DNA from 3 places in the Halalkalibacter oceani genome. Region 1 is predicted to be linked to each of the others. Evidence: riboswitches for the same ligand, from Rfam matches in the RefSeq annotation. Region 1 holds a riboswitch; each other region holds the start of a gene.
The links. Region 1 has a riboswitch for cobalamin ahead of cobJ (precorrin-3B C(17)-methyltransferase). Riboswitches for the same ligand answer to the same signal wherever they lie in the genome.
Positions count from the first base shown of each region.

Region 2: another riboswitch for cobalamin. It lies ahead of ABMB67_RS21210 (ribonucleoside-diphosphate reductase subunit alpha); the one in region 1 lies ahead of cobJ (precorrin-3B C(17)-methyltransferase).
Region 3: another riboswitch for cobalamin. It lies ahead of ABMB67_RS02945 (ABC transporter substrate-binding protein); the one in region 1 lies ahead of cobJ (precorrin-3B C(17)-methyltransferase).

Region 1 is NZ_JBEPKD010000017.1:56,292-61,684, forward strand. Features, by position in the region: gene ABMB67_RS16510 (hypothetical protein) at 69-281, opposite strand; gene ABMB67_RS16515 (hypothetical protein) at 400-984, opposite strand; cobalamin riboswitch at 1,224-1,407, shown strand; gene cobJ (precorrin-3B C(17)-methyltransferase) at 1,574-3,235, shown strand; gene ABMB67_RS16525 (sirohydrochlorin chelatase) at 3,253-4,092, shown strand; gene cobK (precorrin-6A reductase) at 4,161-4,934, shown strand; gene ABMB67_RS16535 (precorrin-8X methylmutase) at 4,935-5,393, shown strand, end outside.
Region 2 is NZ_JBEPKD010000032.1:11,040-16,432, reverse strand. Features, by position in the region: gene ABMB67_RS21210 (ribonucleoside-diphosphate reductase subunit alpha) at 1-1,649, opposite strand, end outside; cobalamin riboswitch at 1,835-2,025, opposite strand; gene ABMB67_RS21205 (hypothetical protein) at 2,136-2,708, opposite strand; gene ABMB67_RS21200 (YbjQ family protein) at 2,870-3,190, opposite strand; gene ABMB67_RS21195 (hypothetical protein) at 3,880-4,404, opposite strand; partial or broken gene ABMB67_RS23485 (hypothetical protein) at 4,704-4,811, opposite strand; gene ABMB67_RS21190 (OmpL47-type beta-barrel domain-containing protein) at 4,768-5,393, opposite strand, start outside.
Region 3 is NZ_JBEPKD010000001.1:589,174-594,566, reverse strand. Features, by position in the region: gene ABMB67_RS02960 (ATP-binding protein) at 1-390, shown strand, start outside; gene ABMB67_RS02955 (hypothetical protein) at 700-873, opposite strand; gene metE (5-methyltetrahydropteroyltriglutamate--homocysteine S-methyltransferase) at 890-3,148, opposite strand; cobalamin riboswitch at 3,274-3,459, opposite strand; cobalamin riboswitch at 3,583-3,771, shown strand; gene ABMB67_RS02945 (ABC transporter substrate-binding protein) at 3,951-4,913, shown strand; gene ABMB67_RS02940 (FecCD family ABC transporter permease) at 4,876-5,393, shown strand, end outside.

The DNA of each region.
Region 1 (5,393 bases):
CGTGATGCAGGGCTTTGTAACCGTCAAGTGGTTTTGAACAATTTTTGCTCGTTAAAAATAGCGACTTCCTATTTTTTAATTCGATGGCTTTCTCCATTTAACTGAACAACCTCAGAACGATGGAAGAGGCGATTCCTTATTGTCCCCCAGCTTTCCGTCCATCCGAGAAACAGCAAATATTCAGCACCCTTTTTCGTAATGGCTCCGCTCATTACGAAAAAGCTGCTGAAAAAGTGAAAATCGTCCTTTTTCAGCAGCTTCATTTGATCATGGTTTCTCACTTTCTCTTTAGCCCCCAAACCATCTTGATTGTACGAAGAATAGCTTAACGGATTGGGTTCATGATCAAGCAGAAACTGTCAAATCTAGTCTAGCAGTTACACCGTCCTCACCACCCGATCAGTCAAGCTCAAGCTCCACATTGGCTAAAATGTCGCTTCTCAGTTCTTGCAAATCAGGATTTTGTTCAACCGCCCGCTTTTCTTCTTCATCGTGTTGGCTTAAATCAAATTTCCCCTCGTGGGCGGAGGCGATACCGTATTGCCCCCAGCTTTCCGTCCATCCGAGGAACAGCAAATACTCAGCGCCCTTTTTCATGCCGGTATAGTCGCCGTAATAGATTTCAGTAACGCCTGGCGCCCATCCGTTATCGACAATATAATATGGTTCACGTATCGTGATCGTAGAACCTTCCAAACTTTCGTCACCCTTGATCACTTTTTGTATGAAAATATCGCTCAAATGGTGGCTGCTGGGGGTAGGTAATCCATCTTCATAGTAAACGACGTTTTCCGGCTCACCATTCAGGACGGCGACGACCGCTAAATCGCTGCCTTCCAGTCGTTCTTCGTAATTCTCAAATGTTTCCATCATGCCGAATTGTAGCGGAGCCGTTTTAACGACTGTCGCATCGGCGACCACGTAAACCGTCGCTGCGAGTAGAGCAACAATTGCTGAAATTATGATTGTTTTTTTCCTGTTCATCTCTATGACTCCTTTATGAGGAATGGCTTCTAGTATTTTTGGAATTGGAAAAAGAATCCTACTCTCATTATCTTTTTAAAAGCTGTGTTGTCAATGAGAAAATGTCCTTCTCCACTAGTTGAAATCGCCGATTATCCGGTTTATCACAGTGAATCTCTCGTAAGCTGTGAAACAAGGAATGCAGGAAAAAATAGTTGACTTCTATCAGATTGTTACGTACTGTAAAAGAAACATGAAATTGCATATGTTTGGGAAAAGGTGAAAGTCATCGTTGACTTTCTAAAAGGGAAGTTCGGTGAAAAGCCGACGCGGTCCCGCCACTGTAAAAGGAGTGCTGTATGCACGAGCCACTGTCCATCGGACGGGAAGGAGCAGCAGCGTAAGACCTTGAGCCAGGAGACCTGCCTTTTCCAACGACACTGATTGACCTACGGGAGATGGGGAGGTGTTAGAGCAGGAGACGACAGTGCTGTCTCTGCTGGATTCCTTTTCAGATGATGATAAAAAAGGACTAGCCTCTAACCCTTTTGCGGGTGGAGGCTTTTTTTATTGCCCCGCTTTCCCCGAAGGTCAAAAAGGAGGACATCCGATGGGAGCGAAAGGAAAGCTTTTATTGATCGGCTTCGGGCCGGGCCACGAGCAGCATATGACAGGCCGGGCGAGGGAAGCGATCGCTGAAAGTGATTCAATTATCGGCTACAACACGTACGTGGATTTGGTTAAACCGTTGCTGACGGATCAAGCGATTATCCGGACCGGAATGACGGAGGAAGTGAGCCGGGCACAGGAAGCCGTGCGTCAGGCGGAAGAGGGAAAGACGGTTGCGGTTATTTCAAGCGGGGATGCCGGCGTCTACGGCATGGCCGGTCTCGTCTATGAGGTGTTAATTGAAAAAGGCTGGACGGAGCAGGATGGGGTCGAGGTTGAAATTATTCCCGGGATTTCGGCGATTAACTCCTGCGCCTCGCTGCTCGGCGCGCCGATCATGCATGATGCCTGCACGATCAGCCTCAGTGACCATCTGACGCCATGGGAGCTGATTAAAGCCAGACTTGACGCCGCCGGCAAGGCTGATTTTGTGATTGCGCTCTACAATCCGAAAAGCGGGCGGCGGACGAGACAGATTGAAGAGGCGCAGCGGATTTTGCTGCAATACCGTTCTGCCGAGACGCCTGTTGGACTTGTCAAAAGCGCCTATCGCGAGCGTCAGCATATCGTGATGACAACGCTCGGCGAGATGCTTGAGCATGAGATCGGGATGCTGACGACGGTCATCATCGGCAATGGATCGACGTTTATGTACGACGGCAAGATGATCACGCCGCGCGGCTATCAGAAAAAATATACGCTTGGAGAAGCGAAGCAGGCTCTGCGGCCGCATCAGCGCTTAAAGCCGGAGCACGAGCCGTGGGCGCTTCATCAAGGTGAAGAGGAAGTTGAACCGGCTTCATCTTCGCTTCAAGAGCTTGCCGAGGAAGCAGGACCCGAACCGGCGCGGGGATCGCTGCGCGAGCTGGCAGAAGAAGCGCTTTCGCTCCTGCACGGCGAGGAAAGCAGCGGGAAAGGCGACGTTGAGCCGGCGCCGGAAAGTCTGTTCAGGCAGGAGACGGTGTTTGAATTTGCGCTCTCGCCAGGTCTTGCCAACAAAAAATTCAGTGCGGCGCAAATGCAGCTGATTGGCGAGGTAGTTGGCGATAAAGGCGAGATTGAATATACGCCCGATCATCAAATGAAGGTGACGATGAAAACGGGGGACGCGGCACAGGTGACGGCCGAGCTTGAGCGGGAGGGGCTGCTGCTGCATCCAGTCGGCGATGTTGTCACGATCAAGGCGTGTGACTTTTGTGACGGTGACAAGGGCGAATCATTGCCGCAGCTTGATGAGATCTTTCGCTCAATTGGCGGCGAGCCCGTGCCGAAGCGGCTGACGATCGGCTTCAACGGCTGCGGAATGGCGTGCTACGGCGCGCCGACGAACGATATCGGCATCATCTACCGCAAAAAAGCATTTGATTTGTTTTTAGGGGCGAAAACGACAGGGAGAAACGCCCATGTCGGCCAGCTCGTCGCCGAAGGAATGAGCAAGGAGCAGCTCGTCGCAACAGTCGTCAAGGTTGTCCGCGATTTCCAGCAGCGCGGCATGCCGAATGAACGGTTTCACAAGTTTTTTAAACGGGTCCAGGTCGTTGCCGGTTATCAGTACCGTGACGTGCCGGAGCCGATCGCCGTTGACAATGTGTGCGGCGATTAACAAAAGGAGGAGAAAAGATGGAAGCTGTATTATTTATCGGCCATGGGAGCCGAAAGCCGGAGGGAAACGAGCAGCTGCTGGAGTTCGTCAATGGGATGAAGCACCAGGTCAAGGCTGATATTGTCGAAACCTGTTTTCTGGAATTTGCCGAGCCGTCGATTGCCGCTGGAATTGAAGCGTGCGTGAAGCAGGGGGCGACGAAGGTCGCGCTCGTGCCGATGATGTTCTTCTCGGCCGGGCATGCGAAAATCCACATTCCGGCGGACATGGACAAGGCGCGGCAGAAGTTTCCGCTCGTCTCTTTTACATATGGCCGGCCGATCGGGTCGCATCCGGGCGTGATTGATATTTTAGCCGACAGGTTGAAAGAAGCCGGCTGGCAGGCGAAGGAAGGGAGCAGCCTCGTAATCGTCGGACGCGGAAGCAGTGACGGTGATGCGAACAGTGAGCTGTACAAAATTTCGCGCCTGCTTAGTGAACGGCTGAATATGACCGATGTCCAGCTGTCGTTTATCGGCGTCACTTCACCGACGGTGGAACAAGCTGTCGAACGCTCTTTAAAGCTCGGCGCAAGCTCGGTTTGCCTGCTTCCTTACTTCTTTTTCAGCGGCGTGCTGATGGACCGGATGGAGGAGAAGCTTGACGGCTTCAAGCGAAGCTATCCGGACGCATCGTTTCTGATGACGAAGTTTTTTGGCTTCCATCCGCTGCTGGCGACGATTTTCAAGGAAAGAGCCGAGGAAGCATTACAAGGATTGGCCGCGTTAAACTGCGATAACTGTCAGTACCGTTTATTCGCGAAGGAGCATCTTGAGCTTGACCACAACCACGATCATCATCACCACCATCATCATTAAAACGTATTTGCTTTCATAGGTGGATGCGGGTCTTGCAAAACAAATCTGCAAAAGAGAGGTGAAAGCGGATGATCTTTATTATGGCCGGAACGAGTGATGCGCGCGAAGTGGCCATCGCCTTAAAGGATGCGGGCTATCCGTTATTGGCGAGCGTCGTGACGGAGAGCGGGGCGGCAAGCATCAGCGAGGCCGGAATTCCGGTGCGCGTCGGCCGCCTGACGATCGCGGAAATGACGGCGCTTTTGCAGGAAAAGCACATTTCTCTCCTTGTCGATGCGACCCATCCTTTTGCCGAGGAGGCTTCAAAAAATGCGCACGCGGCCGCGGAACAGGCAGGCATTCCTTATGTCCGGTTTGAGCGGCAGGCGAGCAAGATTGCCGAGGATGAGCGGATCAGCTTCGTTGCGGACTACGCCGAGGCAGCTGAGCTTGCGAGTCAGCATAAAGGGGTCGTTATGCTGACGACCGGCAGCAAGACGCTCGCTGTCTTTGCGGACAAGCTGCTCGGGCTGCCTGACCTGCGGATGATCGCGCGGATGCTGCCGCGCAAGGACAATATGGAGCGCTGTGAACAACTGGGCATTGAGCAAAAAAACATCGTCGCGATGCAGGGTCCTTTTTCAAAGGAGCTTAACAAGGCGCTTTATCGCCAGTTCGGCGTCACCCTCGTCATCACGAAGGAAAGCGGCAAGGTCGGCTCGGTCGATGAGAAGCTGGAAGCCGCCAGGGAGCTTGGCTTGGAGGTGATCGTTATCGAGCGACCGAAGCAGGATGTCCACGATCTCGTTCATACGAAGGAAGATGTTGTAGCAACAGTCACTAAGCTGATGGAGGGAAAATAAATGGATTTCAAAACAGAATTTAAACCGTTGACCGTACAACCGCAGGAGATTGAAGGAAAGAGCTTTCAGATGATTACCGAGGAGCTTGGCGAGCATTCCTTTACCGACGAGCAATACCCCGTCGTCCAGCGGGTGATCCACGCCTCGGCCGATTTCGAGCTTGGGCGAAGCGTGCTCTTTCATCCTGACGCAGTACGCGCCGGCGTGGCGGCGATCCGTTCTGGCTGCAAGGTAATCGCCGATGTGCAAATGATTCAAAGCGGCATCAGCAAGCCGCGGATCGAAAAGTTTGGCGGAAGCGTTCACGTTCATATTTCCGATCCCGATGTGATCGAGGAAGCGAAGCGGCTCAACACGACGAGAGCAATCGTGGCGACGCGCAAGGCGGTCAAGCTGGCGGAGGGCGGCATTTTCGCAATTGGAAACGCGCCGACCGCGCTGCTTGAATTGATTCGCCTT
Region 2 (5,393 bases), on a different contig from region 1:
GTGTAATAATGAATTTGCTCATAAATCTCATCCGCATAGGCGACGGCTTCCTCGCTTTCCCAGCGAATTCCTTTCTTCGCCAGCAAATGATGCCAGCCGAACGTCCCCAGTCCGACCGCGCGGTATTTTTCATTCGTCAACTGCGCCTGTTTCACCTCAATCTGATTGAGGTCAATCACATTATCGAGCATCCGCACCTGAATCGTAATTAACCGTTCGAGCACATCATCTTCCACGGCATTGGCGAGCGAAATCGAGGACAGATTGCAGACGACAAAATCACCCGGCGTTTTCGTCGTAATGATTTTCCCGTCCTCCGTATGCTCTTCTTCAATGATCGTCGGGCTCATATTTTGCATAATTTCCGTACAAAGATTCGAGCCGTAGATCATGCCACGGTGCCGGTTCGGATTCATCCGGTTCACCGTATCGCGGTAAAACATAAACGGACTGCCCGTCTCAAGCTGCGAGAGCATGATCCGCTTCATGATCTCAATCGCCGGCACTTCCACGCGCGAAAGCGCCTCTTCCTCCAGACAGCGGCGGTAACGGTCGCGGAAGCTTCCCTCACCCTTTTTCTCGTCATAGCTGTCCTCCAGCGAAAAGCCCATCACCTGCCGTACTTCATGCGGGTCAAACAACGCCCAATTCTCACGCTTTTCTACCGCCTCCATAAATAAATCAGGAACGGAAACAGCGGTGAACAAGTCATGCGTCCGCTGTCGTTCATCACCGTTGTTCAGCTTCGCATCAAGAAAGGAAAAAATATCGCGGTGCCACACATCCAAATAAACGGCAATCGCCCCCTGGCGCTGGCCAAGCTGGTCAACGCTGACCGCGACGTTGTTCAATTGCTTCATCCATGGCAGCACACCGGAGGAGACTCCTTTAAAGCCGCGGATCGAAGACCCTTTTGCCCGGATTTTGCCAAGGTAGATTCCAAGTCCACCGCCATTTTTGCTGACGGTCGCCGCATCGGTGCAGCTGTCGAAAATCGCTCGAAGATCATCCTCGACCGTATCAATAAAGCAGCTTGATAATTGCCCTCCCTTCTTTCCGGCGTTCGCCAATGTCGGCGTTGCCGTCGTCATATATAAATGAGAGAGCGCCCAATAGCTTTCCTTCACCAGCTCAAGGCGACGTTCGCGCGGTTCCTTGACCATCAGCAGCATTGCGATCACCATGAAGCGCTCCTGCGGCAGCTCCTGAAGCGTTCCATCATAGCTTCTCGTCAAATAACGGTCAGCCAATGTCTTAATTCCAATGTATGTAAAGCGCTGATCCTGAGAAAGGTCCAGCACGCCGGCCAGCTCAGCGAGTTCCTGTGACGAATAGCTCGCCAGCCGCTCATCGTACAGGCCGTCCGCGATTAATCGACCGACCTGGGCCGGGAATGTCGAAGCCCATTGCTCCACTGCTGTGCCACGCAAGCCTGTGACTTGCTCATAAATCGAGTACAGATAGCATTGCGCCGCGACATATGTCCAATCCGGCTCATCAACATCGAGATGATTCAACGCTTCAAGCGCCCGCTTTTCCCAGGAAATGTCTTTATCCATTTTCTCCAGCCACTCGGCGATCGGTAAATCGCTAAATCGACTGATTAGCTCGTCTATCCCATATCGTTCCACTGTTCCTGCTTTGCTCATCTTCCATCACTCCTTCAAAAATTTCGAGGCCATCGAATTCCATCAAAAAACGCCCTTTCTCGGGCTGAGAAAGGGCGTAAAACGGCAGATTGAGAGTGTAATGTTCAGCTTTAGGCATGGAATATCCTTGAACATTCCACCGCTTTAAAAGCTGTGCCGTCTCACTTCTCAGTCCCCGAAGATAGCTGACTTTGGAAAAAGTGGCAGGTCTCCTGACTCGTGCTTCGTCCTACAATGAGCCTTCCCATACAAGAGCGATCTACCTGCTTGCACAGTGGTTTTCTCATTTCGTCACACTTACAGTTGCGGGGACAGTTCTGGATTTTCACCAGATTCCCTATTAAGCCGTATATGGCGCCATTTATCCACATCAATATATAGTTGTCATCCTCGCGACCAATCACGATATATTGTATATAGTAATGGATTTCTGTCTGAGTTGCAAGATTTGTTTTTGAAGAATGATAGGAAAGGATGAGGGCAGGGTCAGCCAACTTGCTCCAGAACATCTTTCAGACTGCCTGATCCCACCGAGGACAAATGCTGTGAAAAATATCCCTCAACCCGGCCTTCATAAAGGAAAACAGCCTGCTTGCAAGCTGCTAAGTCATCAGGTTTTACAAAGCAGGGAAGCTTCCCACCGACAGAAATTCCGCCTCTCTGCAATACCGTCGCAACAAATTCCGAGCAGAAAAAAGCATACGGCCGCTTGATTTCCTTCGCAAACAAAACGCCAAAAAGTCCGAGGAAGTTATACGTATAGCTTGTCTGCTGCGTCTCGATTTCCCGGACGTAGGACAGCATTTTTTGATAGCTTTCCTCCGTTACAGAGCAGCGATAAATCGCGCAATACGCTTCTCCGAAAAAACGGTCTCTCATATTCTCCTTTACAAATCCACCGATGAAAGGATTATTCATTCGTTTCCGTCCAAAGCTGCAGGTCATCTCCAGTTCTTTGTCAAAAGACAGGGACGCATGGTTCAAGCGCTTTTTTGTAAACAACCTGATCATCCTTGTAAAAACCGTTCCGGTATCGGTAAGTATAATATAAACATCCATCCTCTCGCCTCCATCTTCTGACGCAGCTAAAGCAGCATCTTTCTTTATAGATCATCCTATAAATTTGAAGATGGAAAAACGCTCCGAGGTTGCAAATCCTATCCGTCTTAAGGCTGATTATTTGCACACGATTAGGGCTCCCTTTGCCCGCCCTCTCTTCCTCATCCCTCAGCTTCAATCACAACCGCTGTCCCGTAGGCGATAATTTCTGCAGCTGCACTCATCAATGTAGCCGACTGCAGTCTCATGCCGACAACCGCATTGGCTCCTTTCGCTTCAGCCTCTTCGACCATCCGATGGATCGCCAGCTTTCTCGCTTCCGCCATCATGTCAGAATATCCCTTTATTTCTCCGCCGACAATTCCTTTTAAAGCCGCTGTAATATCCCGTCCAATATGCTTCGTCTGGATCGTGCTTCCTTTGACATAGCCCTTTACCTCTGTTATTTCATAGCCGGCCACCTGCTCAGTAGTCACTATCATCCTAATCGATTTCCTCCTTTTTTTCGATGCGCCTTTCTCTGATGAGAATCAGCAGCAAGACGACCAATGAAATCACGTAAATGTTTGGTTATCCGTAATATAGAATTTTTACTAACTAACTTCTAGGAAAGACTGAAATAAGACACTTACAAAACAAGACCCTGTGAAAGCCTTGTTGATCTATTTTTGATAGTACTGGATTCCCAATTCACAATTGCTTTGTTCGGAATAAAATACCGATCTTTTCATCTGTAATGTTCAACAGCCAGTTTCCCTTCTTATGTTGTATAGACTTATGGTTGGTGGAGTGACCTTTAACCGGCGGGCTACCCCACTAGAGTCAATCCAGTAAGTACATTGGTCAGCAATGAGTACCAACGAGAGATATCATGAAAGCGATCGGTCATATGCAAGAGAGTACAACGGAAATTTATTTGCAGAGTTAAGTTAAAAAGAGCCAGCAACAATGGATAGAAACTTTTCCTGATATTTGAACTATTCCACCTTACTTTCTTGCGAAATTTGAAGATGGAGATTCCAAAGAACACTAGCGCAACCGATAGTTATGGATTAGGCTATCCCCTAGAAGTCTTATCGCTTCATTTTTAAGATTCTTTTGAAGCGATTGCATAGGGAGTCGTCTGTCGGGAAAAGCTAAAGACTAAAAATATGAATGCTTATAGCCAACTTTACACACTCATATCCCCCATCTCTACACCAAGCTGCTCGCCCAATCCCTGCAGAACAAGAGCATTCTCATGCAGCTGGAAGTTGGAGACATTCCGCATCACCTTAAACACCGCTTCCAGGTAAGATTCCAACATTACCCCCAATGAACCCGCCGGAAACTGCATCTGTACAGCCTCTTCTGTGTTATTGATTTCAAGGGTGATATAAGGTTTCTTTCCCTCTGCCAAATGTGCTATCAATTCATTCATCATCTCTTTCGAAAGAAAGAAATTTTCCTCCGCGACGCCGTCTTCCAACGTTATCTTCTTAAACGCAGATGGATCGACATGGAGGTTTATTCCACCGTCTGGGTTGAAGCTTAGTTCAATCGTTAAAGAAGGTGAAGAAAAGTCGTCAGCACTGCTGTCTGATGAATCATTACGGCCTGTGTTCCCGGTACCAGAAGGTGTATACAATTGGAACCGATTGGAATGGGTCTCAACCGTATTGCCTGCCCGATCCTCGCTTGAATGTGCAAATACCAATCACCATCTACACCACTTTTTGTCAATATCTCTCCATCTACAAATGAAGTCCAGCCTGATGTAGGGGCTGTTGTATTGGGTGACCATAAATACCTTATAGATGTTGGGTCTTGACCACTAGCATCATCCGACACATTCACTGCTGTCCGTGCCGATGCTGACCCTCTCTCCGTTCCATTTGTACCAAAAGTAACTGTCGGTTCAGATTTGTCAATGTGAATCGCAATGGATGAGTCAAGTGTATTGCCCGCTTTGTCGGTGACCGCAAACACTAGCATATGCTCCCCTTCAGCACTTATAGTAATCGGATCTCCATTTTGATAGGCTTGAGGGGCTCCACCATTCAATGTATAGGTGATATGGTCAATGCCACTTACACCTGTCTTCGCATCGATGCTTGCCGTCACACTCAAGTTTGTCCAGTCGCCGCTCGTGTACCAGCTCAAGTGTTGGGGTGAGCTTTAATCCACTTGAGCTGACCTTAACGATACGTTGCACAGTTGTTTCGTTGCCTGCGATATCCATGGCTTTCAACACAAGCGAATAGGAACCGTCCTCCTTCAGTTTGATCGGTGAGTCATACGGACTCCAGGTGACGCCACCATCCAATGAGTATACGAAGGAAAAAATCCCTGAATCATCATACACAATCGCCGTGACTGTCACTTCCTGGTTTGACCAAGTGTCAGCCACATAAGTTTGGCCGTAGGCCCTCTTCATCCCGATATCAATGGTCGGCGAAATGCCATCGATCATTATTCCGCTTGTATCGCTCACAGGCAGTTGCAGCGAAGCATCCATCCCGTTAGCAAGGATGCGAGCAAGCTCCGGGAGTATGATCGCTCCAACCTCAATGCCACTCGAATCACTTATCCCCTCTTCGATCACATACTCAAATTGAAGCTGATTCGTTTCCGGCTGTGTTGTATAGCTTGCCAAATAAGTATTTCCGTCGATCAAAACCGGCAAAGTCGGGGTGCCGTCCACCG
Region 3 (5,393 bases), on a different contig from region 1:
GTGCTGGAGTTGGAAACGGCCGATGTGACGACGATTATGTGCGATCCTGACCGGATTGAACAGGTGCTGACCAATCTGCTTCATAATGCGATCCGCCACACAGAAAAAGGCGGTAACGTCACCTTGATTGTCCGTCAGTTTGCGGAGGGATTAAAGGTCGATGTCCAGGACAATGGTTCAGGCATCCCGGAGGCCGATCTTCCTTACGTGTTTGAACGTTTCTACAAGGCGGATAAAGCAAGAACGAGAGGGCGAAGCGGCACAGGACTTGGTCTGGCGATCGCTAAAAACATTATCGAGGCCCATCAAGGCCAGATTTCGGTTCACAGCAAGGTGAATGAAGGGACGACATTCTCTTTCTTTATTCCGACGAAGGAGCAGAATGAATAAAGTGAAAGTAGGGGTGTGGCAAAGGAGAAAATAATCCTTTTGCCGCACCCTCTTTGTTCAGGCGAGCAACGCGCGAAGCCGTTATTCTTCTTCGAGTTACGAAAAAGGAAGGTTTTAATGGCCTCCTTATGGGAGAAGCTGCTGAAAAAGTACGACTTATACTTTTTTAGCAGCTCTTTCGTAATGAGCGTAGCCGTTGCCTGATTTGAAAAGCCTTGCTACGAGTGGGTTTCTCGAAGCAAGGCGCGCAACGCGCGGAGCCATTACTCTTCTTCGAGTTACGAAAAAGGAAGTTTTTCAGTGGCCTCCTTATGGGATGAGGTTTTCATAAATGGTGAGCCAGCGCTTTTTCGTAATATCGTCTGTGAGAGAAAGATAGTGAAACAATGTCGACAAGCTTTTTCCATCCATGTTTTTCATGAAGGCCAGCATCAGCTGTTCATCATTTGTATGCTGCAGGAAGTGGACAAGTTCGTACCTCACTTCAATCAACTCCTTCTCATCTAGTCGAAAGCATTTTGGCACGGGCTGCTTTTGCGGCCTTCACCATGTTTGTCAGAGCGGCGACCGTTTCGGCTTCTGTGCGCGTTTTTAAGCCGCAGTCAGGATTGACCCAGAACAGTGATGGTGGGAGAACGGCGAGGGCGCGCTCAATCAGCGCCAGCATTTCGCCTACTTCGGGTATTTGCGGGCTGTGAATATCGTAGACGCCAAGGCCGATTCCTTTGTCATACACGTTATGTTCAAAAGCAGAAATTAATTCCGCATGGCTGCGCGATGTCTCAATCGAGATCACGTCAGCATCAAGCGCGTCGATCGCCTCGATGATGTCGGCGAAATCGCTGTAGCACATATGGGTATGAATTTGTGTCGTGTCGGCAATCGCCGATGTGCTTCGGCGGAACGCTTCGACCGCCCAGTGCAAGTAGTCATTCCGCTTCGCTTTTTTGAGCGGAAGCCCTTCGCGCAATGCCGGTTCATCGACCTGAATCATCGTAATACCGGCTTGCTCCAATGCCTGGACCTCTTGCAGCAGCGCCGCGGCAATTTGAAAAGCGACCTCCTGCTTCGGGATGTCATTTCGAACAAATGACCAGTTCAAAATCGTCACCGGACCTGTCAGCATTCCTTTCACCGGAGCAGAGGTGAGCGACTGCGCATAGACGGTTTCCTCGACAGTCATTGGTCCCGTGTACGCGACATTGCCGTAAATGATCGGCGGCTTGACGCAGCGTGATCCGTACGATTGCACCCAGCCGTTTTTAGAAAACGTAAATCCGGCAAGCTTCTCCCCGAAAAATTCAACCATATCATTGCGCTCGAACTCACCGTGAACGAATACGTCGAGGCCGATCTCTTCCTGAATCGCAATCCATTTTTGAATTTCGGCCTGAATCCGGGCCTGATAGTCGGCAGTTGAACATTCATTCTTTCGCCATTGGGCTCGGATGTTGCGAATTTCCTTTGTCTGCGGGAAACTGCCAATCGTCGTTGTCGGCAGCAGTGGCAGCTGCCATTTCTGTTGCTGCAGCTCATATCTCGTTTGAAAGGAGCTTGTTCGTTTCGCGCGGACGGCATCGGGCTCCTGCTTTTTACGCCAATCAGAGCGAATGAGCTCGTCGTAGCTTTGCTGGTGAGCTGCGATTTTTTCCTTGCTCGCTGCCCCGCTGATAACGTCCTTTAACAAGGTCAGCTCGTCAAGCTTTTCATCGCAAAAGGCGAGAGAGGCCTTAATCGTTGGGTCGAGCTCTGTTTCTTGGCGGACGCTGACCGGGACGTGCAGCAAGCTTGACGAAGGCTGGATCATCTGGCGTTCGAATGGGATGATGTCGCTCAGCTGTTTGAGCAGGTCCACGCTTTTTTCGAGGTCGCTGCGCCAAATGTTGCGGCCGTCAATTACACCGGCGGCAAGAATTTTGTCCGCCGGAAAGCCGTACGCCTGAATCGCGGCCAAATTGGCTTCGCGGCCGTCGACGAAATCAAGGCCGAATCCGGCGACCGGCAACGCAATCAGCTCTTGATAATGAGTGACAGCTTCAAAATACGATTGCAAAATGAGAGCAAGCTCAGGCACATGTTGCGCGATTTCTTTATAGGTCGCAGTAAAGAGCGCCATCTCTTCTTTTGTAATATCGAGGACGAGAGCCGGCTCATCGATTTGAACGATTGTCGCCCCGGCTGCGGCCAGCTCCTGCAGCATTTGCTGATAAACAGGGATAAAGCGCTGCAGGAGAGAGGCGAACTGTTCCGGCTGATAGCCCTTAGCCAATGTGACAAACGTGAATGGGCCGAGAATGACCGGCTTCGTATGAAGGCCGAGCTCGCGCTTCGCCTCTAAAAAGTCACGCAGCGGCTTGTTATCAACGAGCTTTGGGGCGCACTGTTCCAATTCCGGTACGATGTAATGGTAGTTCGTATCAAACCATTTCGTCATTTCGCAAGCTTGTGCTCCTTTTTCGCCTCTCGCCATCGCAAAGTAAGTCGACAGCGGCACGGGTCCGCCGTCATAGGCGAATCTTTCTGGGACAAGGCCAAACATCGCTGCTGTATCGAGCACGTGATCATAATAAGAAAAGTCGCCTGTCGGCACGAGGTCAATTCCTTTCTCGCTTTGCGCCTGTAAATGCTCGAGACGTCGGGATTTCATTTGCGCATGAAATTCTTTTTCTGTAATTGTGTTCGCCCAGAAGGCTTCGAGCGTACGCTTCCATTCGCGGCTTTTTCCGATCCGCGGGTATCCTAAATTACTTGTTTTCATCAATCAAACCTCCTACATTCATCGTTCATACAAACAAAAAAGGATATTATTACCAGGTAAAAGGTAATAATATCCACAATTCAGTCGTTATATCGTGAACACCTCCCTATCTCCCGTAGGTAAAAACAGTGCTGTTAAAGCTGGCAGGTCTCCTGGCTCTAGTATCATCATCATCGTGGTCTTCCCGGCCGTTGGCCAGTGACGTGATCACGATAACTCCTCTATTACAGTGGCGGGACCGCTCCGGATTCAACACCGGATTCCCTTTTAAACTTCGATAAAATCAAAGTACCAGCTTCCAACATATGAAATTGGTACTCACTTTACCGCAGAACTGTACGAATTGTCAATCTTTAATTTGTGGTTTAAAAAGAGAATCGAAAAAAACTGCGAGCCTGTCCATTTTCATGTATAATGGAATTACTTATTTGAAATTGAATAGCAATCGTAAAGGTCGTCCAGGCCAGCCTGGATGATAATAGGGAAGTTGGTGAAAGTCCAACACGGTCCCGCCACTGTAAATGCTAGATTTCTTTAGAAGCCCACTGTCTGAAGCTGTAGATGGGAAGGGGAAGAAATTGTCATGCATAAGTCAGGAGACCTGCCTTTACGAATGTGTGAAACCTTCGAGGAAAAGGGGAAGCAATAATGATCTGGCTTATCATTCAAATGAAAAGCCTGGTCGCGTTATTGACTGTCCCGGCACTCCTCTTTATAGAGGAGTGTTTTTCTATGATAAGGGAAGAGAAAAAAGGAGTGGAAGAGTGTGAACAGAACGAAATGGATCGCTGTCACGATCGTAATGCTGCTGTGGACTGTTGTCCTGGCGGGTTGTGGCGGACAGCCCGAGGAACAGCCGGTCGAACCGGTGGAAACAGAAACGGAACAGACTGCCGAGGGGGAGCAGGAAAGCGAATCCGGCTATCCTAAAACCATTATAGATGCGTTAGAAAATGAAGTGGTGCTCGAAGAACAGCCAGAGCGCATCGTTTCCCTTGTGCCGAGCATTACGGAAACGATTTTTGCCTTAGGAAAAGGGGAAACGGTCGTCGGACGAACAGAGTGGGACAATTATCCAGAGGAAGTGTTGGAGGTTGAGAGCGTCGGTGATATGAATTTTGACGTGGAAAAGGTGATCGCGCTTGGGCCTGATCTTGTGCTTTCCCACGCTTCAAATGCCCACAGCTCCGAAGAAGGACTGAATCAGCTTCGCAACGCGGGTATTCCCGTTGTCGTTGTTTATGATGCAGCTTCGATTGACATGGTCTATGAAACGATCCGGATGATTGGCGAGGCAGTTGACGCCGGAGAAGAAGCCGAAACAGTAATCGCTGATATGCAGGCCAAGTTTGCCGAAGTGGAAGAAAAAGCGAGTACAATCGCCGAAGAAGAGCGGCGCAAAGTCTGGGTCGAAGTGTCGCCCGCGCCTGAGTTGTACACGACTGGCAAAGGAACCTTTCTTGATGAGATGTTAACGGTCGTCAATGCGATCAATGCCGCCGGTGAGCAAGAGGGCTGGATTCCGTATACGGAAGAAGAAGCGGTCGCTTTCCAGCCTGATGTCATCGTCACGACGTACGGCTATTATGTCGACAATGCCGCCGAGCAGATTAAAGAGCGCCCGGCCTGGCAGGATGTTCCTGCGGTTGTCAATGATCGCATCTATGATTTAGTTTCAGATGAGGTGACACGTTCAGGTCCGCGTCTGGCAGAAGGAGTCGAGGGTCTTGCGAAAGCAGTTTATCCAGAGGTATTTGGCGAATAATCTTGTTATAGCTTATGCTTCTGTCGTGCTCTTTTGTATCGGAGCACTTATCGTCAGCATCAGTTGGGGAAGCGTCCGGCTTCCCTTTCTCACTGTTGTGCAAATCATTTTACAGGAAGTGTTTTCTCTACAGGTGGAGCAGACAATTGATCCGATGTTTATCAATATCGTGATGGAAATCCGTTTTCCGCGCGCTTTGCTGGCCATGCTCGTTGGCGCCAGTCTCGCCCTCGCCGGCTCGGCCTTTCAAGGCTTTTTGAAGAATCCGCTCGCTGACCCTTATACGCTCGGCGTATCGTCAGGATCAGCGGTCGGTGCGGTCGCTGTGCTGTTTTTTTCATTTTCGCTTCCGTTAATCGGCCGTTTTACGTTGCCGTTGGTTAGCGTGCTGGCCGGCTTTGCGACGCTGTTTCTCGTCATGCTGTTCGCGAGGCTTGTTCAGCGTTCGATGGCGACGGAAACGATTATTTTGGCCGGGAT